One region of the Ruegeria sp. AM1 genome, then DNA from elsewhere that is predicted to be linked to it. Evidence: riboswitches for the same ligand, from Rfam matches in the RefSeq annotation. Region 1 holds a riboswitch; the other holds the start of a gene.
What was found. A riboswitch is a leader RNA that binds a small molecule or an ion and turns the genes downstream of it on or off. The one in region 1 is predicted to bind cobalamin.

Region 1 (11,830 bases):
CCGAGGCGACCAACTCGCTGCTGGTCGACAATGGTGACTTTCTGCAGGGCAACCCCATGGGCGACTACATCGCGTATGAGCGCGGCATGAAAGAGGGCGACAGCCATCCGATCATCACAGCCTTCAATACGGTTGGTTATGATGCGGCAACGTTGGGCAATCACGAATTCAACTACGGTCTGGATTTTCTGGACAAGGCTCTGGCCGGAGCCGAGTTCCCGGTTGTGCTGGCGAACGTTGCAAAAACACAGGGTGCGAACCCGCGCGACGACAAAACCCTGGTCAAGCCATACGCGATCCTCGAACGTGAGATTGAAATGGGGGATGGTACCAAGCACCCGATCAAGGTTGGCGTAATTGGATTTACGCCGCCGCAGATCATGAACTGGGACCGCAAGCATCTGGACGGTAACGTTCAGGCCCGCGACATTGTCGAAACCGCGCAGGCTTATGTCCCCGAGATGAAAGAACAGGGGTGTGACCTGATCATCGCCCTATCGCATTCCGGCATTGGTGAAGCGGATCATGTGGACGGGATGGAGAACGCCTCGGTTGTGCTGGCGGGCGTCGATGGAATTGATGCGCTGGTAACCGGTCACAATCACTTGGTTTTCCCATCTCCGACCTTCGCCGATCGTGCGGGCGTGGACGTGGAAAAAGGCACGTTGATGGGCAAACCCGCAGTCATGGGTGGGTTTTGGGGCTCGCATCTGGGCGTGCTCGATCTGCTGCTTGAACGTGACGGCAATGAATGGCGGGTGGTGACCACCACGTCAGAGGCGCGCCCGATTTCGCAGCGCAACGACGACCGTTCGATCACCGCATTGGTGGAAGATGATCCAAAGGTTCTGGCGTCAGTTGCAACAGATCACGACGAGACGCTGGCCTATGTCCGGCGCGCGGTCGGGAAAACCTCGGCACCGCTGCACAGCTATTTCGCGCTGGTGGCCGATGACCCGTCGGTTCAGATCGTCTCGATCGCGCAGAAATGGTATATTGAAGAGATGTTGAAAGGCACCGAACACGAAGGTCTGCCGATCCTGTCTGCGGCGGCACCTTTCAAAGCTGGCGGTCGCGGCGGGCCGGAATACTATACCGATGTTCCGGTTGGGGATGTTGCAATCAAGAACGTCGCCGATCTGTATCTCTATCCGAACACGGTACGCGCGGTGCGTGTGAACGGTGGCCAGCTGCGCGGCTGGCTGGAACGGTCAGCGGGCATGTTCAACCAGATAAAGGCCGGTTCGAAAGACGCGATCCTCCTGAACCCGGAATTCCCGTCTTACAATTTCGACGTCATGGACGGCGTGACCTATCAGATCGATCTGTCCCAGCCCTCACGCTTTGGCCCGAAGGGCGAAGAGGCCGATCCGGATGCAGCCCGGATCGTAGACCTTGAATTCAACGGCGCACCCGTGACTGATGACATGGAGTTCATTATCGCCACCAACAACTACCGCGCCTCTGGCGGCGGCACATTCCCGGGTGCTTTGGGTGACACGGTAGTTTTTGAAGCCCCCGACACCAACCGGGATGTGATCGTACGATACATCGTCGAGCAAGGCACAATCGACCCCAAGGCAGACGCCAACTGGTCCTTTGCACCACTGGCCGACACGACGGTGTTGTTCGAAACAGGACCCAAAGCGCGCGACTATGTCGAGGATGTCAAAGGTGTCGTGATCGAAGACGCCGGCGAAGGCACCGATGGGTTCGCCGCCTTCCGGATCAAACTGTAACAAACAACCCGCACCGCATCAGAGCCCGGCACCTTCCCAGAAGTGTGTCGGGCTCGGTTCAAGCAGAGCACGGGCAATATGTAGGATGCGCTGCATCCGCCGCCGCTCAGGGCGTATGTGCTTTGATAGCCGTTCAGACAGTTGCGAAAAGGCCAGAGCGCACTTGGAACCAAGAAGTGCCGATTACCGCAGTTCCGCAGATGGAAACAAACCGCCGTATTCTTTCGATCCGGTAGACGCGATTTCCGTCTTGGGATAGGTTTGTCATAAGGCACTGAGGTGAGCCCTATTTATTTTTTAGTTTTTCTGCGCGCTGCGTGAACTGCATCAGTAAACCGATTTCCGGATTGTCGCGCGCCTGAAGCGGACAGATGAAGAAGCCGCCTCTGTAATGCCACTTGAATAGCGAGTTTTATTTTTGAGTTGATTTCGACCGGGGGAACAGGATGGCAGGCATCAGGACGTGGCTGGAAAGCATCTCGCTTGAGAAGTACCATGATGCATTCTCGGCGAATTCGATCGATCTGGATGTTATTGCCACGCTTACTGAAAATGACCTGATCGAGCTTGGCCTGAACCTTGGTGATCGCAAACGTATGATGATTGCGATTGAGGATCTTCACGCGCATCAATATGCGAATTCCGGCGGTGGCCTGGAACGCTCGGCACGGCCCGACATTCTGCGCTCGATACAATCAGGCGCATCGGATCACGTTCCTGAACGCCGCTATCTGACCCTGATTTTTATCGATCTGGTCGGGTCTACACAACTGTCGAACCAACTTGGTCTGGAGGAATACCGCGCGGTCCTGCACGACTATCAGGCGCTGTGTTTCGAGATCATCCGACGGCATCAGGGCCACATCGCCCAATTCATCGGAGATGGCGTTGTCGCCTATTTCGGGTATCCGACCGTCGAAGAAAACGACGCAGAACGCGCCGTCGCTGCGGGGCTGGAGATTTGCGAGTCGATCAAAAAGATCCGGCACGGAGATGACCAGACCGTCGGAGTCCGGGTTGGAGTTTCATCCGGAGAAGCGGTGGTCGACGGGCATTCAACGTTGGGCGGGCTGGTTTTTGGCGAAGTTCCCAACATGGCCGCGCGGGTGCAGGAAAGGGCAGAGCCCGGAACCGTCGCCATCAGCGAACACACAAAATTGCTTATCGGCAGCAATTTCGACTGCGCATGGCAAGGCAAACAGGACCTCAAGGGATTTGAAAAGCCCGTTGGTATATGGACGGTTCTAGGGTCCGAAGTCCCCATGTTGCGCTTTCAGGCGCGCCCGCGAAAAACCGGATCGCCCTTCGTCAACCGGGTCAAGGAGATAGAGACAATCAAGAAACACTGGCAAGCGGCAAGGCGCGGCTCTGGGCAGGCTGTCATGCTGTCCGGCGAGGCCGGCATCGGAAAGTCGCGCCTTATCGAGGCCGCAACAAACAGTTTCGACGCGCATCCCTGCCTGCGCCTCAGCTTCCAGTGTTCGCCCAACCACGAACGCAGCGCGCATTTCCCAGTCATCAGCTGCATCAGCCATATGGCCGATTTCCGCAGATCAGACAGCGTCGAGCAGAAGCTGAAAAAGCTGAAACGGCTCTTTTCGCAATGGTCGGAGGTTACAGAACAAACCCTGCCTCTCTTTGCGAATGCCATGTCCTTGCCTATGGCTGTCGAAGATGGTCTACCCAAGCTGCCTTCGGACCGGCTGAAGGCGCAGTTTCACGATGCGCTGGTACAGGCGATGGCTACTTTGGCCAAACAGCACCCGGTACTTTTGCTGTTCGAGGATTTACACTGGGTCGATCCGTCGACAGAAGAAATCATCAAACTACTGATCGACCAGCTCAGATCAAAGTCCGTTTTGATCATATGCACATTCCGACCGACTTATCGCCCGCCATGGGTGGATGACAAAAGCGTGGTTTCACTGCAGATTGCGCGGCTGAACCGAGACCATGTCCATCAGATGCTGGACCGGCTGCTGCAGTCCAACCAAGTCACGCAGGAAATGAAAGATCGGATCGCAACCAGAACCGATGGCGTGCCGCTGTTTGCCGAAGAAATGGCCCGGATGGTCGAAAACCGGTTCGCCGACCCCGATGGTTCGATATCGCCGCAGAGCAAGCTCACCTTGCCGTCGACACTCAAAGAGCTGTTCTGGGCGATGATCGACAAGCTGACTTCGGCCCGCGAGGTTGTTCCGATCTGCGCCGCGATCGGCCGCAACATCCTGCCCGCAATGGTTAGCGCTGTCACCAATCAGTCAACCGAAGCCACCCAAAACATGCTGGATGAACTGGTGGACGCGCAGATCATGGTGCGGCTCGGCGTCGGATCCGAGGGGACCTACTCCTTTCGTCACGCTCTGATACAGGAAGCCGCGTATGATCTGATGTTGCCCAGCCGCGCGCGCGCCGTGCACAGCCAGATTGCCGATGTGATGGCGACCTCGTTCAGGGATCTGGTTGCGCAAAACCCCGAGTTGCTGGCACAGCACTACGCCCGTGCAGACCTGCCGAAACAGGCCCGAGACGCCTGGCGCCAAGCCGCGGTCGTCTCGGGCGACCGTTTCGCAAACGAAGAAACCATCCACCATCTCAACGAAGCCCTCTCCGAGAACGCCAAACTCGGTCCCGGCGCCGAACGCGATCAAGAAGAGATCGCCCTGCGCAAGATGTTGAATGTGGCGCTCAGCACGCGCGCCTTCGGCTCGAAAGAGGTTCTGGAGAACCTGGACCAGTTCCGCCATCTGCTTGACCGCTCCGCCGACAACCCCTCGGATGCGTTTCTGGCGGGCCATGTACAGTTCGGCGCACAACTCACACTGGGCGACCCTTTGGGCGCGCTAGCCCTGTGTGACTATCTAGAAGAGACAGCCGAGCGGGCCGACAACCCGACGATGCAGGCGCTTGCAGCCCATAATATCGGGATGAGCACCTTCATGCTGGGTCGACTGGACGAAGCACTGGCGGCATTTGATCGCGCTATTAACTTGCGGGAGCTGGCCTCATCCGACGATCTGTTCAACTATCACGAAGCGGACATTTATCTGGTTGATCGCGCGATGCGGTGCTGGGCGCGGGCACTCCAGAATGGCAATAACCATGATTTCCGCTCTGAGGTTGCCCAATTGGCGGCCCAGATAAGGGACGAGCCTCATGATTTCACCCGCTGCTATGGTCTCAGCATATTGGCAACCGCCTACCAGATACTGGGCGACACCGAGGCCCTTATGGACCTGGTCGATAGCGCCATTGAAATCAGTCAGGAACGGAAATTCCGCTATTGGGACGCATGGGGCAGCATTTTGAGAGGATGGGCGCAATCGTCAAATGGCCATCATGCTGATGGGATTGCCGAAATCCGGGCCGGTATTGAAAACTATCTCGAGACAGGATCGACCCAGATCATACTTTATGCCCAGACACTGCTGGCAGACGCACATTTGAAGGCAGGCGAGATATCCGAAGGTCTGGAGATCATTGCGGATGTCAGATCGAACGAGCAATCCTGGAGCGTCCGATACCAGTTGCCGTTTACAGACCACGTCGAAGCAGCGCTGCGCAACGCGCAGATAGAAGAGACTGGCTGATCCCAGCGGCGAAAACGAGTGCGGTGATCCATAAACACCGCAACGTCCTCAGTAAGAACAGACGTACACGAAACGATATTTCTGCACAGCGTGCGGAGTGAAAAACGGCACCGCAATGCGCGCGCCGCATTGTTCAACAGGGCGTTTTGAAAAAGTCTCATAATTATCTGTTGCTTGTGCTACATTGGTGCATATTTTTTTGCCTTTGGAGACGATTATGAGAAAGAAGCTACTGGGATTTGCAGCAGTTACAGGTTTGGGACTTGTTCTCGCAGCCTGCACACCCGGACCGGTCGACCCGGAGACCGGTGAAATTCTGAATACCCGCGAGGTACCAAGCAAGAAGTTCCTTGTCGGCGGGTCCAACAAAGCGGGAAATGCGGCCCCGGTTCCAGTGGATGAGCTCGACGATCAGCAATTCCTCAACGTATTTCACGAGCTTGCGCCAGATTTATGTAGTGAGAACGGATCGCTCAACGCCTGTATTCAAAAGCTCAAAAACAGCAAAAAACAGTTTCAAGGACTGTCAGGCATCACAGGGCGCGCATTGCTGAGAGCTGCGGACTCAACACAAAGATCAAATGGAAAACGGGAGATTTTCGTAAAGGGTCAGATTCTGGAAAACTGCGCGCATGACCCACTTCTTTCTGGCTATAGCTACAATTCCAAGACCCGCGATCTGAGGTTGTGCGTTTTGATGATAACCGAGATTCCTAACGCCAAGGACAGAAACAGCCGGTTTCGGTATCAGTATTTTCACGTCGAGGCAAAAAATGCCAGAGTCGACAAAAGAGATAACAGCAATCCCGACAATATCTTCCCGGCCGCCGCCAGCGCGACGGGCCTGAAAATAAAAGCAACAGCTGAAAATCAGCATCTGAACCTTAAGCTGTATGCCAATGGGCGAAACATTCGGATCGTTAACTATTGGGAAGCAAATGCACAGAACAAAAACAATAATCCGAAATGGAAGATGTACACCAAAAGTACGCCGGGTATGCCTCCGCGCATAGCGGCGTATTTTGACGTCGATAAAGACGCCTGTGTGGACATGCTGTTCCCCGGCCCCAAGGTGCCGCCCGTCTTGTCGCCGGCTGATGTAGCGGGCGTTCACTATTGCCTCGGACGCTGTAAGCACCCGCCTATAGTGAATACCAAGTAATAGGCATCGACTGCGGCGGTGGATCAGTCTTGCAAAAGGATCCGCCGTCAAAGTTTCCTATAACCACATTTTCGGTCAGATCGGCATCGATACATCGTCACGAACGCCAGAAAGTCATGGCGTGGGCCACGGGTTAGGACCTGGGCGCCGCTTTTGCATAACGCAATCCAACAGGAGCGGTGCCACAACGGAGAGATTTCTGAAACTCCGGTCTGATGTGTCTTCCCACGGACACCGGCTGTCCGCTCCGCATGACAAAATCCGGCTAAAACAGATCGACTGACAAAGGCCTGATCCTCTCAGCCCGCGGGCAGAATCCAGCGCCCGCTGAGCAGGAAACTGAGAACCCGAAACGTGAAAGAACAGATCGATTCAACTTGTTAAAACCATACCACCCGCCGAAGTGCTCCACTCACAATCCAGGACACTGAACTAGGCGGGTTCTGGTCAGTTTGCCTACCTCTCCCCTTGGGTTATACGTAGGCGCGCCCGGGAACGATGTTCTGCTCCGTGATAAGATCAGCTTTGTACCCTTTTACCTGGCCTAGGCTGAAACATATCGCATCAAAATCTGTGGTGACCTTAGGCTCATAAGGCGCATTGGTAATGTCCAACACGGCAATGTCCATGGATTGGATATGACGTAGCGGAGCCGCCATATTGGAAATCCGGTCGGTTATCGTCTCATGAACCGGCATTTCTTGTGTTTTGACCGAGCTATCTATCATGGACGTTGACGCGTTCGTAAAGAGTCATCTCGCGTCTGAAGCGACAAATAGCATATCCTGAGTCGTTTCCCTAAGGAGCCCACACACCGAGCTGGCGGCACCGCGGAGCGCCTTGCCATAGTGTCACTGCTAAAAGCCCCAATCGCGTGACCACGCTGGGGGCTATGCGCCAGCTCTTCCCCGCGGAATAACTTCGTAACCCGGCTCCTCAGGTTCATCGTCCTGCATTTCGGCTGGAAACCCCGGCGCGCGGATATCCAGGCCGGTGGCCTCCTCAAGCCGCCTGATGATGTTGGGCGACAATTCCCGCTCGCCATAGCGTGCAATTCCGTCGTCAAAGATCTTGATCATCGCGGGGTTCATCTCCAGCGGCACCCCGGCGCGGTCGGCGACCTCTTGAAAAAGACCAATATCCTTTTTCACCAGATCCATCGTGAACGAGATATCCCGCGAGCCGTTCAGGATCACCTGGCTTTCAGTCTCATGCACAAAAGAGGTGCCAGAGGAGATTTTGATCGCCTCATAGGTCGTACTCAGGTCCATGCCTGCCGCTTTAGCGGTCACCAGAGCCTCGGCGCAGGTGATCAGGTTGGCGGTCGCCAGATAGTTGGTCATGACTTTAAGCACCGAGGCCGAACCCAAATCGCCAGTGTGCAGCACGCGGCGCCCCATCGTGGTCAGCAGCGGCAGAATCATCTCAAAGGTTTCACGATCACATCCCGCAAAGATCGAGATATTTCCGGTCGCCGCGCGATGGCAACCACCGGAAACGGGGCAATCGACGGCCACTCCGCCGCGTTCAATCACCGCAGCTCCCAAGCTCCTCACCTCAGCCTCGTCGGTGGTCGACATCTCCATCCAGATTTTTCCGGGTCGCACCTCAGGCAGCATGTCCTGCAGAACAGCATCCGAAGCGGCCGGTGAGGGCAGACAGGTAATGACCGCGTCACAGTCCCGCATAAGCTGGGCCGGATCGTCAGCAGTTTTTGCGCCATCGGCGGCCAACCGGGCAACCAGCTCTGGGTTGAGATCATGAACCGTCAGGTCAATCCCGTTTCTAAGCAACGAGCCCGACAGCTTGCCCCCGACATTCCCCAACCCGACAAAACCCACTTTCATATGGCACCTGTTTTTGCTGATCTGTTTCGATCATCGCAGCATGACACATCCGCAACGTCATGCCGCCCAGCGACGTCGACAGGTCGCTTTTTATCGCCGACGACACCTGACGTGCTCGACATGCTTGACAAGCCCCCCGCCCGTACCGCATGTCCGATCCGTTGGTGTCCTCGAACGAGGATGAAAAGGGAATGCGTCAGCGGAGCTTCCGTCAAACGCAGCCGCCCCCGCGACCGTGACCGGAGAGGGTGCCCAATGCCACTGGCCAAAAGGCCGGGAAGGCGGGACATCCGACAAGGCAACCGCCTTGGCATCCGCAAGCCGGGAGACCTGCCAGCACCCGAGTACGAAACCGGACGGGGTGTTCCGGCGTCGGGACCATGGCAATCTGCGTGGCCCGCATGAAACCCCGTCCCCCATGAACCGATTAGGGGGATGAGACACGTGACCGAGACCAAACCAGTTGAACTGCTGGTCTGTACCACTTGCCGCCGCGGCCTGCCCGTCGAAGATGACGCCCAGCGCCCCGGCACATTGCTGCACAAAGCGCTGGAACAGGCCGAATTGCCCAAGGGCATCACTCTGAAGCCGGTTGAATGCCTCTCGAATTGCGATCAGGGCTGTTCCATCGTGCTGCGGGGTGGCCCCGAGCGCTGGACCTTTGTCTATGAGAACCTGAACGAGACCGACCATATCGACGTGATCGTTGACGGCGCGACCAAATATCTGGCCACCGAAGATGGCTTGGTGAAGTGGCGCGAACGCCCCGAGCATTTTCGCAAAAACTGCGCCTCGCGCATCCCTCCGATTGGAGCATAGAAATGAGCAATCTCGAGAAACTCCCCGTCACCGTGATCACAGGCTTTCTTGGGTCGGGCAAGACCACCCTGGTCCGCCATCTGATGCAGAACCCGCAAGGCAAGCGGCTGGCTGTAGTGGTCAACGAATTTGGCGATGTTGGCGTTGACGGCGACATCCTGAAGTCCTGCGCCATCCCGGATTGTCCGGCTGAAAACATCATGGAACTGGCCAATGGCTGCATCTGCTGCACCGTGGCCGACGATTTCATCCCCACCATCGAAGCACTGATGGCGCTGGAGCCGCGCCCTGAGCATATTCTGATCGAAACCTCAGGCCTCGCGCTGCCAAAACCCTTGCTCAAGGCGTTCGACTGGCCGGATATCCGGTCCAAGATCACCGTGGATGGCGTGATCGCTCTGGCCGATGCCGAAGCCGTGGCCGCCGGTCGCTTTGCCCCGAATGTCGCGGCGGTCGACGCGCAGCGCATGGCTGATGACTCGATTGACCATGAAACGCCCCTGTCCGAGGTATTCGAGGATCAGATCTCCTGCGCAGACATCATTCTGCTGACCAAGCCCGATCTGGCGGGTCCAGAAGGTGTTGCCAAAGCCAAAGAGATCATCGCGGCCGAGGCCCCGCGCCCGCTGCCCGTGGTTGAGGTCGCCGAGGGCGTCGTCGACGTTCGGGTCGTTCTTGGGCTGGAAGCGGCTGCCGAAGATGACATGGACGCGCGCCCGTCGCACCATGACGGCCATCACGATCATGAACACGACGACTTTGAAAGCATCATCGTCGAGTTGCCGGAACAGACCGACCCGCTTGCGCTGGTTTCCAAGATCGAACGCCTTGCCAACGAGTTGAACATCCTGCGCGTCAAGGGATATGCCGCCGTTCAGGGCAAGCCCATGCGCCTGCTGGTACAGGCTGTCGGCGCGCGCGTGCGTCATCAATACGACCGCCCATGGCAGCCCGGCGAAGAACGCCGCTCGCGTCTGGTGGTCATTGCCGAGCATGACGATATCAAAGAGGCCCAAATCCGCGATATTCTCGTCGGAGTGCCAGAGGCCGCCGAATAAGCCATGCACGTCGTCTTTCGCGAAAGCCACGGGTTGGAAGAGACCGAAACCCCAACCGATCTGGGCCAAAGCCCGGCGGATCTGGTGGTGCTGTCCTTTTCCGACAGCGACCTTGGCGCTTTCGCGGCAGGCTGGCATCGGGGCGGCGGTCCCGACGGGCACATGCCATCAATGCGGTTGGCCAACCTGACCGCGTTGAAACACCCGCTGTCCGTCGACACCTATGTCGAGCAGACATTGGACGGGGCCAAAGGCATCCTGATCCGCCTGATCGGCGGGGTGCCGTATTGGCCCTACGGTTTGCAGCAGGTGCTGACGCTGGCGCAGGCCAAGGGCATCGCTCTGGCCGTCCTGCCCGCGGACGGGCGCGAAGATACCCGGCTGGATGACTACTCCACCCTGCCCGTCTCGACCCTGCGCCGACTGGCCCATCTGTGTGATACCGGCGGCGAGGTCACGGCGCAGGCTGCATTGGCCCAGATGGCTCTGGCGGCGGGGTGTTATGCCGGGCCCGTAATGGGTGCCAAAACCCTGCCGGAATGCGGCGCATGGTGCCCGGATCGGGGCGTGATCCCGATCGATACCGCCTTCACGGGTGATGCAAAACGCATCCTCGTTACCTTTTATCGCGCGTATCTGACATCGGCCGATACCGCACCGGTTGCGGCTCTGATCGATCGCCTGCGCGCGCGCGGGTTCGCAGCGGTTGGCTTGTTCGCCCCGTCGTTGAAAGCGCCTGCATCGGCGGATTGGCTGCGCGAAGGCATCGTCGCGCTGAACCCTTCGGCGATCATCAACGCCACCTCATTCTCAGGCAAAGGCGCATCGGGCACCTCGCCTCTGGACGCAGCAGATGTGCCGGTGTTTCAGGTCGCCCTCGCGACGTCGCGCCGCAAAGCCTGGGCCGAAGCGGAGCGTGGGCTATCACCAGCGGATCTTGCCATGCATGTTGTGCTGCCCGAGGTTGACGGGCGAATTTCAGCAGGCATCGCTTCGTTCAAAGAACCGGGCAAGCGTGATCCCGATCTGGAGTATTCCCGCTTTGCGCACCGCGCCGAGCCGGAACGTATCGAGGCGATCATCGACCGGGTCGCGGGCTGGATGAACCTCAGCGCCAAGCCAAACAAGGATCAGGTTCCCGCGCTGGTGCTGTCCACCTACCCAGGCAAAGAGTGGCAAATGGCCCATGCAGTCGGCCTGGACGCGCTGGCCTCGGCCGAGGCGATGCTGGCCGACTTGTCAGGCGACGGCTATGACACCGCAGCGGGCGAACCGATCGCCCAGACCTTGCCGGACGCGCGCATATCATGGTCAATGGATGATTATCGGGCAGCACTGTCGGACCTGCCCGCGCAGTTGTGCTCTGACCTGCAATCGGTCTGGGGCACTCCCGAGGATGACCCGGTCTTCGCAGACGGCGCATTCCATTTCACCGCATTGCGGCGCGGCAAGGCCCTGATCGCACTGCAACCGGAACGCGGTACGCCCGAGCTGCGCGACGACGATTATCACGACCTCTCGCGCACTCCGCGCCACAGCTATGTGGCGTTCTATCTGTGGCTGCGCAAAGGTCTGGGGGCAGACGCGCTGATCCACATCGGGGCACATGGCACGC
Region 2 (11,830 bases), on a different contig from region 1:
CAGACTCGCCCCGACCAGCGCCAGCCCCGCGCCAACCATCATAGCGAGCAACGCGCGGGGAAAGCGGATGTCCCAGACAATGGCCTCGCGGCCTTTGCTCCAGGTCTGCGCAACCATGTCAGGCGACAGTTTGTTCAGCAAAACACTCCAGACCGTTCCTAAGGGCACAGAAACCGCGCCCAGTGAGATCGCAAAAGAGAGCGAGATCAGCAGCGCCACCACGCCACCTGCAAGGAAGGTAAACCGCAATCCGGATTGCGGTGAGTGGCGAGGGGATGCCGCTGTCTCACTCATCGTTTCACTCGCCCCAGAAAGCTTGAGCCAGTGTCTTAACCGCTTCGATGTTGCGCGGCCCCGGCGTGGCCTCGACATATTCGAGCGTCACAAAACGATCGTTCTTCACCGCATCCAGGTCAGCGAAAGCCGGGTTCGACATCATGAAGTCCCGCTTCTGTTCTGCGGTCACTTCGCCATAGTTGACGATGACCACCACTTCCGGGTTGCGTTCCACAACCTCCTCCCAGGTGACGGTCGCCCAGCTTTTCTCGAAATCGTCCATGATGTTGACGCCACCCGCAGCTTCGATCAGCGCAGTAGGCATGGCATAGCGCCCGGCGGTGAAGGGCGTATCCTCGCCGCTGTCATAGACGAACACGCGCAGGGGCTCGCCAGTTTCAAGGCGGTCGGTAAAGCTGGCAAGCTCGGCCCGATAGCCATCGACAAGCTGGGTCGCGCGATCCTCGACATCGAAAATGCGGCCAAGGTTGGTCAGGTCCGCATACATATCCTCGATGCTGGCCTTCTCCTTTTCCATGATATGGGTGCAGCTTTCGGTCAGTTCATAGACCTTGATACCAAAGGGCTCGAGCGTCTCAGGCGTCACCTCGCCGCCCACTTTCATGCCGTAGTTCCAGCCAGCAAAGAAGAAGTCCGCATCGGCCCCCACCAGAACCTCTTTCGACGGGTATTTGGCAGACAGCTCTGGCAGCTCCTCAACGCCAGCGCGCATCTCTTCATCCAGCGTTTTCCAGCCCGAGATGCCAGTATAGCCGACCATGCGGTCCGCAAGGCCAAGAACCAGCATCATCTCGGTCAGGTTCACATCATTCGAGATCGCGCGCTCGGGCGGGGTGTCGAAGGTCACGGTGCGGTTGCAGCTTTGCACTGTCGCTTCGGCTGCGGCAAAGCCAGCGCTTATGACCAAGGCGGCAGAGGCGAGGAGGATGCTGTTCATTACGGGGTTCCCTTGTTTTGAAGATGAAATGTCAGGTGATCAGTGTCGCTTGGGGCGAGGCGTTCGCGCCGCGCATTAACCTTGAAGGCCCGGGAAACCGCGGCTTCCGACAAGACATCGCGCGGTGGACCAAAGCCGACCGGTTTGCCCCCATTCAAAAGCAACAGGTCATCGCAGACGCCCGCGGCCATGTTGAGATCGTGAAGCGATGTCACAATCGTCAGCGGCAGGTCACGGATGAGTTGCAGGATTTCGAGCTGATGACGGATGTCGAGGTGATTGGTCGGTTCGTCCAGGATCAACAAGCGTGGCTCTTGCGCCAGCGCACGTGCGACCATAACCCTCTGCCGCTCGCCACCAGAGAGCGTGCCGAGCGCGCGGTCGGCAAACCCGTGCAGGTCCATCCGATCAAGGGCGGCCCCAATGATCTGTGCATCACGAGCACCACTGCTGCCACCGAAACCGGTGCGATGCGGCGTGCGCCCCAGAGCCACGATCTCGCGTACGGTCAAGGCGAAATCAGTCGGTTGCTCCTGCAAGACCGCAGCCACCTTGCGCGCCACAGCGCGTGCCGGGAGGGTCCAGATATCTTCGCCATCGACCGATACCGATCCACCGGTTGGTCGATGAAACCGGTAGAGCAAACGCAAGAGCGACGTCTTACCCGCCCCGTTCGGCCCGACAATGCCTAGAACATGCCCAGCCTGCAGATCAAAGCTGGTCCGGTGCAGCAACGTGCCGCTGCCCCGCCCAGGCGACCAGCTGAGGTTGCATACGGACAGGCGCGCGGCACTCAAGACGCCTGAGCCTTGGTCTCTTCTATGGCCATCATCGCAGCCGGCACGCGGGCCAGCGTGGATTTGCGCAGTTTGCCGGGCCGATCCACGGAAGAGCACCATTCGTCGTGTAGGTAGGCATATTGCTTGGCGAAGGAGACCAAATCTTCGATATCCGTGCCCGCGTCGATGTCGCCGAACAGATAGGTCGCCTTCCGTGAGGCGTGGTAGGCCACAGTGCAAGGGCGGTCGCAGCCTGCCATACAGGCAACACCCGATATCTCAAAGTGCTCTGGCACCGCATCGCCTGCCTGCAAGACTGCCTGCCGCAGACGTTCTATCAGTTCATAACCGGGCCGACATTCGGTCCCTTTGTGTCGACAGGATGTGCAAACAGTAATTCGATGTTCCATCAGGCCCTCCGCCGTTCAAGCGGGCGAAGGAAACAGAACCATGTCGTTGCGGGCGAAACCGCTGTGCCATCATAAGCTCCTGACCAGGCGCCCCGCCTGCATCGAGTTGAAATGTCGACGCACGGGTGTGCGCCGGTGATGGCAGGTCTCCTGACTTGCGGGTCGCTGCTCCCCCGAACCTTCCCGGACGTTTTGTCCAGTGGTCCCTATCGGGGTCGCTCACCGCCTACAGTTGCGGGGGCAGTCACGGATTTGGCGCAGGTGAGTGTGCCGTACCGTGTTCCCTTTTCATCTCGTTGGTCTAAGGCCGTTGAGAACCATCACCGCTAAATGGCCCGTCCTGGTCGCTTCCGTCAAGTCGCAATGTAAGGGACACAGCCATCCAACCGACATTCTTCGCAGGTCGTATGGTCCCGCACGTCTTGTATATAATCCGGTTAAAATGAAATTGAGGTTTGAAATGTGGTTGCTAAAGCCGTCTTGAAAACTCGTACCGAGTCACAACAGAATTCGTGCTGCTCGGACGAAGCAATGCCGTAACAGCGAAACTCAGAAAACGAATGACCACAAAGCCTGCGACCTGTGAATTGCCCACTCCATCCTCGCTGCATGATGCTTGAATAGCGGGTTTCCCTGTCCCTATCCTTGGAGCTGGCATGTCTCCGGATCGCTCTTGTTCGAATGCTGACAACCGCAGACGAAATCATGGGGACAGAAACCTGAAAGAGCGACCCTTTCCCTGCAAGACCGGGAATTTCCACTAAAAAGACGCGGGAGTTTCCCTGCCAGGATGCTCAGGGAGCTCTTTCATAAGCCATTGATCTATATGTAGATTTTTGCCCACGGACGTCAAACAACTTCAAAATGGTGCGTTTTATCCGTTAAATTCCCTGTTTTCAGGGAATTTTGGCTGAGACTGGCTAGCTGCAAACTGTCTAAACAGACATGACTTTCCTATTTGTGCCGTCCAGTACGAATCGCGACTTATACGGTTAGAAAGCCAACTTTTGTCTGGCAAAAACGCAACTCTCACCAAATTTAGCGGATTTGATCGTGGGTTCAACGCGCTACGGATGCAAGTCCCGCTCGGTCAGCTTGCCGACCTGCTCTAAAATCGTATTTAGCGCTAAAGAGAAATCTTTCAGTGATATGTGGGCGTGTTGAGATCATAGCGAAAGGTCTTCCTTTGTTATTGAAGGAGCGAAAGCCTCTTTAGGCAACAAGTGAAAAGAAGTTTCCTTTTTTTGAGCAGTAAGCATCCGATCACAACGAAAAATACGCGCGCCATCCCTCAAATGATCAAAAGCGACGACATACCAAATCGGGTATTTCAGCAAAAGATAATGAGGTGCTATCCGACGGTCTGATGTGTCCCCGTCTTCTCGTCGATAACGTATGTCCAGTTCTTTCTGGGTAAGAAACGCCTGATGCAAGGCTTGTACCACCCGTTTCGGCGGTGCGCTCGCGCTAGCCTGAACAAAGGTCGATGCGGTGACGCCCACCATGATCCGCGATTTCAGTCGTTCAACCTGTCTCCGCTTTTCCGGCGAGAACGATGCAATCAACTGCCGACGCACAGAACTGAGGTTCGCCAGAAAGATCGGCGACTCCATTTTCTCTGCGACCGCGATGCTGATGAGAAGGTCGACCGCTTCGGCGTACGGCAGGTTCAGGCGGCCCACGCCCCAATTTCTGTCAAGCCGTACACCACCACCGCGCCCGCGATCTGCGTCGATTTGCATGCCACGTTCCCGCATAAGCGAGAGATCCCGTGCAATTGTGCGCGTGCTGACATTGTGTTGCCGGGCGAGGTCGTCGATCGTGCAGTGCTTGTCTTGTTTGAGCTGGATCGCAATCGACTCGATCCGCGTCAGCCTTTCATATGCGCTTGCCCGTGGCATCAAACAAATAGGACATAAAATGACATATTAATCAATATAACGTCTTTCAGACGAGTCGTTTCCTGACTTTCGAACTATTGCCCCACACGCTGTCTAAGCAACAGAACAGGAAAGAAAATCATGAAGATGAACTACTGTGTTGTCGGAACGAACGACATGGCGGCATCGCAAGCCTTCTACAACGAGCTCTTTGAAACGGCCGAGCTTCGGGTCGTTTCGCCGTCAGAACGTATGACTTATTGGATGAGTGACGACTTTGCCTTCGCAACAGCGATACCGTTTAACGCAGAACCCGCCACCAACGGCAATGGTACGATGGTTGGCTTTTGTGTTGGCGTAAAGGCCGAGGTCAAAAGGATGCACGAATTGGCTCTTAGGCTTGGCGGCACATCTGAGGGCGCACCGGATCAGCGTGGCCCAAAATTCTCAGCATATGTGAGAGACCCAGACGGCAACAAACTGTGCTTCTCTGACTAGCCTTGGGAAAATCTCTCGAAACGTCCCCTTTTCAAAAGCGTGAATTGCCGCGATTTCAATCTTCTAACCTTTTGACATTACTTGTCGTATAGACATTTGGAGAAAACAAATTGACCCTTAAAACCACCGTCGTGCAGCTCTTGGTTGCGTTGCCGTTCTTTCTGGTAAGTCTTTCAGCACCGGCGCAAGCAGACAGCTTGCAAGATGCGCGCGCGCGTATTGATGCTTTGACCGATGCGCAAATAACCACCGCCGTTGCAAACTGGATCAGAAGTGAAGGCGGTGGTTGCCGTGTTCAGTTGGCAAGTAATACGCAAGAAATTCTGGAAAAAGCGATCAATGCCACGCTCTTCGAAGAGATGCAGATCGAAGCATCCCATCGGGGAGAGCTGTCCGAGTATCTTGTAGATAGAGTCGATGACACCATGGATACTGCTATGAAGGACGGACTGTTCTTCATCACGAAAGATGACGGTCAGAATTATGTGATGATCAAAGATTGTAGTTAAAACCCGAGGAGCCAAAACGTTTCATGATACTAGACTATATGCTCGTGGGTGTTTTGGTCTTCGTCGGCGGACTCAGTGGCAGGGCGGCTTGGCGCAAAGAGGAAAGACAGACAAAGGCAGCTTTTATTCTTTGGACGCTCCTAGCCATTCCGAGCGTTTTGTTCTTGCTGTTTTTTGCCGACGGCCTGCTGTCTCAAAATGAGTTGCTGGTGCAAGGGCTGTTTGACGCCGTGCCTTATACCTTTGGCCTGTCGCTTCTGCCGTTCCCGCTCTCGATTGGCTGTAGCTGGATCGTGGGGTACGCAATTTTCAGAACACGAGCAAAAGCATAGGCGGCATCCGTCGCCCATGCATACATTGAGAACACAATAGTGAGTTTATAGCCTTGCCCAATTTCCTGCTTAGATTCCCGTCTCCTGTGGCGTTTCGAAATGTCTTGAACGCCACAATCGCGACCGTCGTCCTCGGCACATGTGTGCATGCCGAAACTGCTACGGTCGAGCGCTCAGAGGACTTTAGCGTATTTTGGCCTCAACTACGTACTGCGCTTTTGACAAGCGATGTTGAGGCACTTGACGAGCTTTCACTGAGCACGCTCGGTATTCCATTTGGTTATGACAGCCTCGATCCCGCGAACGCATGCGACAACAAGTTGTTAAAGGCTTATCTCCAAGCAAAGTTGGATTTTTTTTACCAACGGCCGGGGCGCGAATCCTGGCGCGAATTCCTTGAAAAGACACCGGTTCTGGACCTCAACACCCACCCCGATGTGATTGTGAACGGCATCGGTGAGTACTCTGTTGGTCTTAAGGTCCGTTTTGCAAAAAATCATATCGACGGAGCTTGGGACCTTGTGGACATGCTGGATGACCGGGCGCGGGTCGTTGAGATGGCCGAAAGTGCTGTCGGCGAGGTCGGCTGTTGAGAATCTACTTTCCGGCTCCGCTGCTACCGGGTTCTACGCAGGCTGTATTTGCGCTCCAGGACGCGGCGCTTGAGGCCGATTTGACCGCCTACATTGCGGAACGCAAAAGAATGCTTGCGCGGCACCCGTCCTCCGCCCCGCAAATTGCAATGCTGCAAGATGCCCAGGGCATGCGCCGTAAGATCGAAGGTGCGGAAGATGGATCGGTTAGATTTGATGACGCTCATTCATACCTTGTGTTGAGGTATTCAGAGCGTATCGCATCTGCGAACTTTGATTATGCCCACTGCGAGGCCTGTAAAGCCAATGTCTGGATAAAAGATCTATCGTTTTCATCATTTGAAGAGGGCCATGGCTTGGGGCGCACCGCAGGGCGGCAGGTCAGTTGCAGATGCGGCATGTGCATTTGGCGGCATTTCGATCAAAACCCCAAGTGACCAACTTAGCCTGCAAGTTTGATGCGGTTCTTTAATGTGGTAGAAAGAGAGCCTGCTGACTTTGTAAACTCACTTCGGGCGCATTTCTTCATTCTGTCCACTACTACTCTCAGTAAAGCCGGGGACATCAATGCCTATATGACGTGTTTCACTGAAGGCGCCGCGATATAGTACTAAACCTGACATTCGCCGCGAGCACATATTTTGTCATAAGCAAGCTTACTGGACGGTAAAGTGACCATTTCGCTGCGACTACAAAACGCCCGAAGGTCAGACTGGCAATGCTCCATTTTTTGCTGCCACTCATAAACAATTCACACGATTCCCCCCTGCAAGGCACCATCCGATCTCCTGTGGCTCAGATGGCGCGCTTTTCTGGGATGGATTTCGTATAAGAGTCGAGTGAACAAGATATCAATGTCCGATAGCTCTTTAACTACCGAGGCGAAGGCTACCCAGGCCAGATACGGTAAAAACCGGCCACTGGTTATGGCTTGACTGCGCTGCGGTGCAGCTTCACCAGACCGGACTTTCTCTGCTGTCGCATGAAATAGGTGTCCTGGAATTCGCAATCTGCGGACTCCGCCGACATTCATTTAATGAGCTTTGCTGACGCAACGATGCATTGCCGTCGCAACCTGGGTTCTTCTGCGGCGCATCCGCATTGCGTTCATCAAGGGCAACGCTGGTGTCCCGCAAACAGATCAGCCAGCCAAAGGCTTTATTTTGTGTCGCAAATTTAAAAGGTCTAGCGGGCTTCTATTGAACCCCAACTGTTTCGCTTGAGATATAAACAGATGCTGATGCACTACTTGCAGCGATTTTGACACTTGGCTCAGGGCAAAAATATGAGATACGTCTTGAGATATCAGCTCGAACTCCAATCAAGAGATATGCAGCGCCAAAGATCGATGTACCGCAGCAGGAGATCGCAAATGAGGGCGCTACTGAGCGAATACGATCGCAAGAAACGCATAGCGCCTAACGTCGAAAGGGCTGCGACTGATGCCATCAGAACCGCTACTGTCGGCAGTCGATCAACAACAGCGGCAGTGGCCGCTCTTGCCATCCACGCCAATCAATTTATGAAAGTGGTGCCATTGACCTAAGGGAAGTTTTGCGATGCGCATGCGCGATACGTTCATCAAGCCGATGCATCCGGAAGGAATTCGGTTTGTCGCAGTCTTTGCCGCCTTAACGGTCGGGCTATTTCTTCTGTCTGACCTATTGGGCTGGCTTGGTGTTGGCCTGACCGTCTGGTGCTACTATTTCTTTCGTGACCCGGAACGTGTGCCACCGGCAGGGGATGGGCTGATCGTCAGCCCTGCGGACGGGGTGGTATCGCTGATCGAGAAGGCTGTTCCACCAAAAGAGCTGGGCATGCCCGAGGAACCGCTAACCCGCGTCAGCGTGTTCATGAGCGTCTTCAACTGCCATGTGAACCGGACACCGATCGAAGGCGAGATTGCCGCCGTCGCCTATCGTCCGGGCAAGTTTTTCAACGCGTCCCTGGACAAGGCCAGCGCTGATAATGAGCGTAACAGCCTGCGCATTCTGATGAAGAATGGTCAGGATCTGGCCGTCGTGCAAATTGCCGGCCTCGTGGCCAGACGGATCGTCTGCTTCGTGGAACCAGGGGACACGATGCAGACCGGCGAGCGCTTTGGGCTGATCCGGTTCGGGTCCCGGTTGGATGTCTATCTTCCCGATGGGCTGAACCCGCTGGTGCGTGTGGGACAAACAATGGTCGCTGGCGAAACCGTCCTTGCCAGTTTGAGTTCGGGCCAGAGAAAATAGGTAGGTAGATCAGTGTCAGAGCCATCCAATCAGGACGAGACCGGGTTTGCGCTGATCCATTTGCTCCCCAATGCGTTAACCATAACGGCCATCTGCGCCGGCCTGTCCGCAATCAGATTTGGCGTGCAGGGCAATTTCGTGCTTGCGGTGCAGCTCATCATTGCTGCCTGTGTGCTGGATGGGCTTGATGGGCGGATCGCGCGCCTGCTTTGCAGCGATAGCAAAATGGGGGCAGAGCTTGATTCACTTGCCGACTTTTTGAACTTCGGAGTGGCTCCTCCGCTTGTTCTCTATTTCTGGGCCCTGCAGAACATACGCAGTGCCGCGTGGCTTGCCGTGTTGTTTTTTGCGGTGTGCTGCGTCATGCGCTTGGCCCGGTTCAATGTCAGCAGCAAGTCCGAGACCTGCGATCAGGACGGCGCCTATTTTGAAGGCGTCCCGGCCCCTGCCGGAGCGTTGCTGGTCATGTTGCCAATGTATTTGTCCTTTGCTTTGACCGATGCGCCCCTTCTGCCCGATATCTTGATCTGCGCTTACATGGTGCTCATCGGCCTTCTACTCATCAGCCACATACCAACTTGGTCGTTCAAGACGACAAGGGTCTCGCGTGAAAACACGAAATATGTCCTCATCGGCGTTGCTGTTGCCGGGGCCGCCCTGCTGACCTTTGCCTGGGCCACCCTGATTGCAGCATGTATCGGGTATGCGGGGATAGTCGTTTGGGCCTGGCTCGATCGAAAAACACCTTATAACTCTTAAGGATCAAAGATGGATATCAAGGCCGTTCAAACCTCCTACGCACGTTGGGCGCCCGTGTATGACAAAACCTTCGGTGCCATCACCAATGTCGGGCGGCGGCACGCGGTTGAATACATAAACAGGCACCCAGGAAAGGTGCTGGAGGTCGGTGTCGGCACTGGCCTGTCACTGGAGCACTACGGATCCGAAACGCAGGTCACCGGGATCGATTTCAGCGAGGAGATGCTGGAGAAAGCCCGCAACAAGGTAAAAGCCATGACACTTAGCCATGTCACAGAGCTGAGGCAAATGGATGCGCGCACCCTCGATTTCCCGGACAGCACCTTCGATACGGTTGTGGCGATGCACGTACTCTCGGTCGTTCCAGAGCCGGAAAAGGTGATGGCGGAAATAGCCCGGGTCTGCAAACCCGGTGGTAGAGTTGTGATCACCAATCATTTTAAACGCGCGCAGGGGATGCTGGCATCTCTTGAACGCGTTTTTGCCCCTCTTGCCAATACAATTGGGTGGCATTCGGACTTTGATATCGAAACAGTCCTGCAGGAGGATGCACTTACTCTCGAAGAGCAAACCTCTCTTCCGCCGCTGGGCATGATGACATTTTTGGTGTTGAAGAAATCATTGGCAGCATAACAGATTTCAAAAATGCCACTGATCTCAAGGGTTGAGCGCGGGAGAATCGCCGTCAGATACAGTGCGCCAAGCTGCAACTTCAACGCTAGTATGAACCAGTTAGATTATATTTGACATATGGTGACGCGCTTGAAGCACTTATGCGCACTGCATCAGACTTCAGACACTATCCCCTCAACGGTCGGCACAGGGAAGATAAGATGCAATATACTGTATTTAGAACAATATTTTAGGCTTCCACCAAAGCTTCAACGCATACACTGCGATCTCCGATTCAGAAATCGGCTGGATTGAAGGGGGAATTCCACTCCAGAGACCTTGTTTAATTGCCCTCAAATTTCTGCAAATTAATCCACTACTGACTGAACGGTATAAACCCGTTATCAATCTGCACGCTCAAACCCGGCCGCACCATCAGGCCGTTTTGCAGCACAAGGAGGGAAGGTGAGACGATTGTATGAGGAGCAATCGGTTCTGTTGTCGAAAGTGACTGAGAGTCTCACCAACACAAACGCCTGGCTGTGCGCTGCACCACCAGAGCAGGGCATCTCAGCCAGACGTTGCCATATCTTTGGGAGGAGATCGTATGCTTGACGAAGCCATCATTGACGCTGTGGATCTGTCGAAACTCAGATGCCAGAGTGATTATGGGCTGAAACGTCATGCAAGTGTGAACCTCAATCGGGTGTCCGATTATGAAGTAGGCGAGCGGCGCCAGTCGGTTGCGCATGCTCTGGGGCGCAATTCCGGGGTTGTGAACAAGCTACGCGAATTGGCAAAAAGCTCGAATTATTGCATGCTCACTACCGATGCCTCATAAGTGGTGGTCGAGGAATACAGTGTCTCCAACAACGCCCAACACCTGTCGAACCAAGGCCTGAAATGCGGAACCGTATTGGGCGAGGAATTCGCCGGGACAAACGGAATGAGCCTGTGCGCCGAGACGCAGCGGGCGCTGACCGTGGCCGGATCGGATCACTACTTTAAGGTCTTCGAGCAATTCACCTGTTCCGCGGCCCCAATTTTGGGCGAAGACAATGAGCTGTTGGGATGATCAATATGTCGGGCGTTGACACCCGCAGCGATCAGAACGGGAACTTTGTCCGCCACGTGTTGTCCGGAGCCGCGCAGGAAATTCAGGCAGAATTGTTCAAGCAGCGCTATATGTCCAACTTCCTGATTCAGCTCCGGTCCGGAAGCGAGGCACAAGCCAATGCGCCGATGGCGATTGCAGATGCCGGAACGATTGCCGGTATCACCTCGGACGCAGCAAAGATCATTTCGGGTTAAAGCTCGAGCTCAGAACTGCGCGGCAACAGCGTGACGGATTACCTGTACCCGCACAAGACCATCTATGACAACATGGCTAACGCGCTGAGCATCGCCAAGGTCGACAAGGAAACCATCGAACGTAAGGTCAAGGAAGCCGCCGAGATGATGGGCATCACGCATCTGCTGGATCGTCGCCCGCACGAGTTGTCGGGCGGTCAGAAACAGCGTACGGCCATCGGGCGTGCCATCGGGCGCGAACCGGAACTGTGTTCATGTTCGACGAACCGATCGCTCACCTGGATGTCACCCTGCGTGCCCATATGCGGTCGGAACTGAAGATCCTGCAGCGCAAGCTGGGCACTCCGTCCGAGATCTATAGTCAGCCGACCAACAAATGCGTCGCCAGCTTCATCGGCGAACCGATGATGAACTTCGTCGACTGCGACATAATCGAAACCGACGGTCAAATTTCGCTGCGTAGCGCGACCTTCGAGGCCTCGGTTCTGGACGAGCAGGCCGCCCTGATCCGCGCCAATGCCAACGGGCGTCAGGTTTCGCTTGGCATCCGCCCCGACGACATCTCGTTTGCGTTGAACGGGACAGCCCCCACTGCCAATGGCGAAGTTCTGATCGCCGGGCTTCTCGGCGGCGACATCCTGGTTAAGGCACAACTGAAAGACGCGCGCGTCACCGTAAA

Region 2: it holds a riboswitch for cobalamin, as region 1 does, so the genes downstream of both, ACR0I7_RS16690 (DUF1636 family protein) here and ACR0I7_RS01365 (DUF1636 family protein) in region 1, are expected to answer to the same signal.

What each region holds. Positions count from the first base shown of each region.
Region 1 covers NZ_JBQFXH010000001.1:271,485-283,314, reverse strand. The annotation lists gene ACR0I7_RS01390 (bifunctional 2',3'-cyclic-nucleotide 2'-phosphodiesterase/3'-nucleotidase) at 1-1,739, shown strand, start outside; gene ACR0I7_RS01385 (AAA family ATPase) at 2,186-5,329, shown strand; gene ACR0I7_RS01380 (hypothetical protein) at 5,547-6,491, shown strand; gene ACR0I7_RS01375 (hypothetical protein) at 6,965-7,219, opposite strand; gene ACR0I7_RS01370 (NAD(P)-dependent oxidoreductase) at 7,382-8,338, opposite strand; cobalamin riboswitch at 8,484-8,690, shown strand; gene ACR0I7_RS01365 (DUF1636 family protein) at 8,774-9,157, shown strand; gene cobW (cobalamin biosynthesis protein CobW) at 9,160-10,215, shown strand; gene cobN (cobaltochelatase subunit CobN) at 10,219-11,830, shown strand, end outside.
Region 2 covers NZ_JBQFXH010000010.1:65,143-76,972, forward strand. The annotation lists gene ACR0I7_RS16675 (FecCD family ABC transporter permease) at 1-294, opposite strand, end outside; gene ACR0I7_RS16680 (ABC transporter substrate-binding protein) at 299-1,234, opposite strand; gene ACR0I7_RS16685 (ABC transporter ATP-binding protein) at 1,234-2,031, opposite strand; gene ACR0I7_RS16690 (DUF1636 family protein) at 2,028-2,423, opposite strand; cobalamin riboswitch at 2,547-2,760, opposite strand; gene ACR0I7_RS16695 (helix-turn-helix transcriptional regulator) at 3,590-4,324, opposite strand; gene ACR0I7_RS16700 (VOC family protein) at 4,445-4,801, shown strand; gene ACR0I7_RS16705 (hypothetical protein) at 4,912-5,310, shown strand; gene ACR0I7_RS16710 (hypothetical protein) at 5,334-5,642, shown strand; gene ACR0I7_RS16715 (hypothetical protein) at 5,747-6,235, shown strand; gene ACR0I7_RS16720 (hypothetical protein) at 6,385-6,672, shown strand; gene ACR0I7_RS16725 (phosphatidylserine decarboxylase) at 7,795-8,469, shown strand; gene pssA (CDP-diacylglycerol--serine O-phosphatidyltransferase) at 8,482-9,228, shown strand; gene ACR0I7_RS16735 (class I SAM-dependent methyltransferase) at 9,238-9,861, shown strand; gene ACR0I7_RS16740 (hypothetical protein) at 10,448-10,681, shown strand; gene ACR0I7_RS16745 (hypothetical protein) at 10,685-10,915, shown strand; gene ACR0I7_RS16750 (hypothetical protein) at 10,912-11,151, shown strand; gene ACR0I7_RS16755 (ATP-binding cassette domain-containing protein) at 11,182-11,469, shown strand; gene ACR0I7_RS16760 (ATP-binding cassette domain-containing protein) at 11,406-11,830, shown strand, end outside.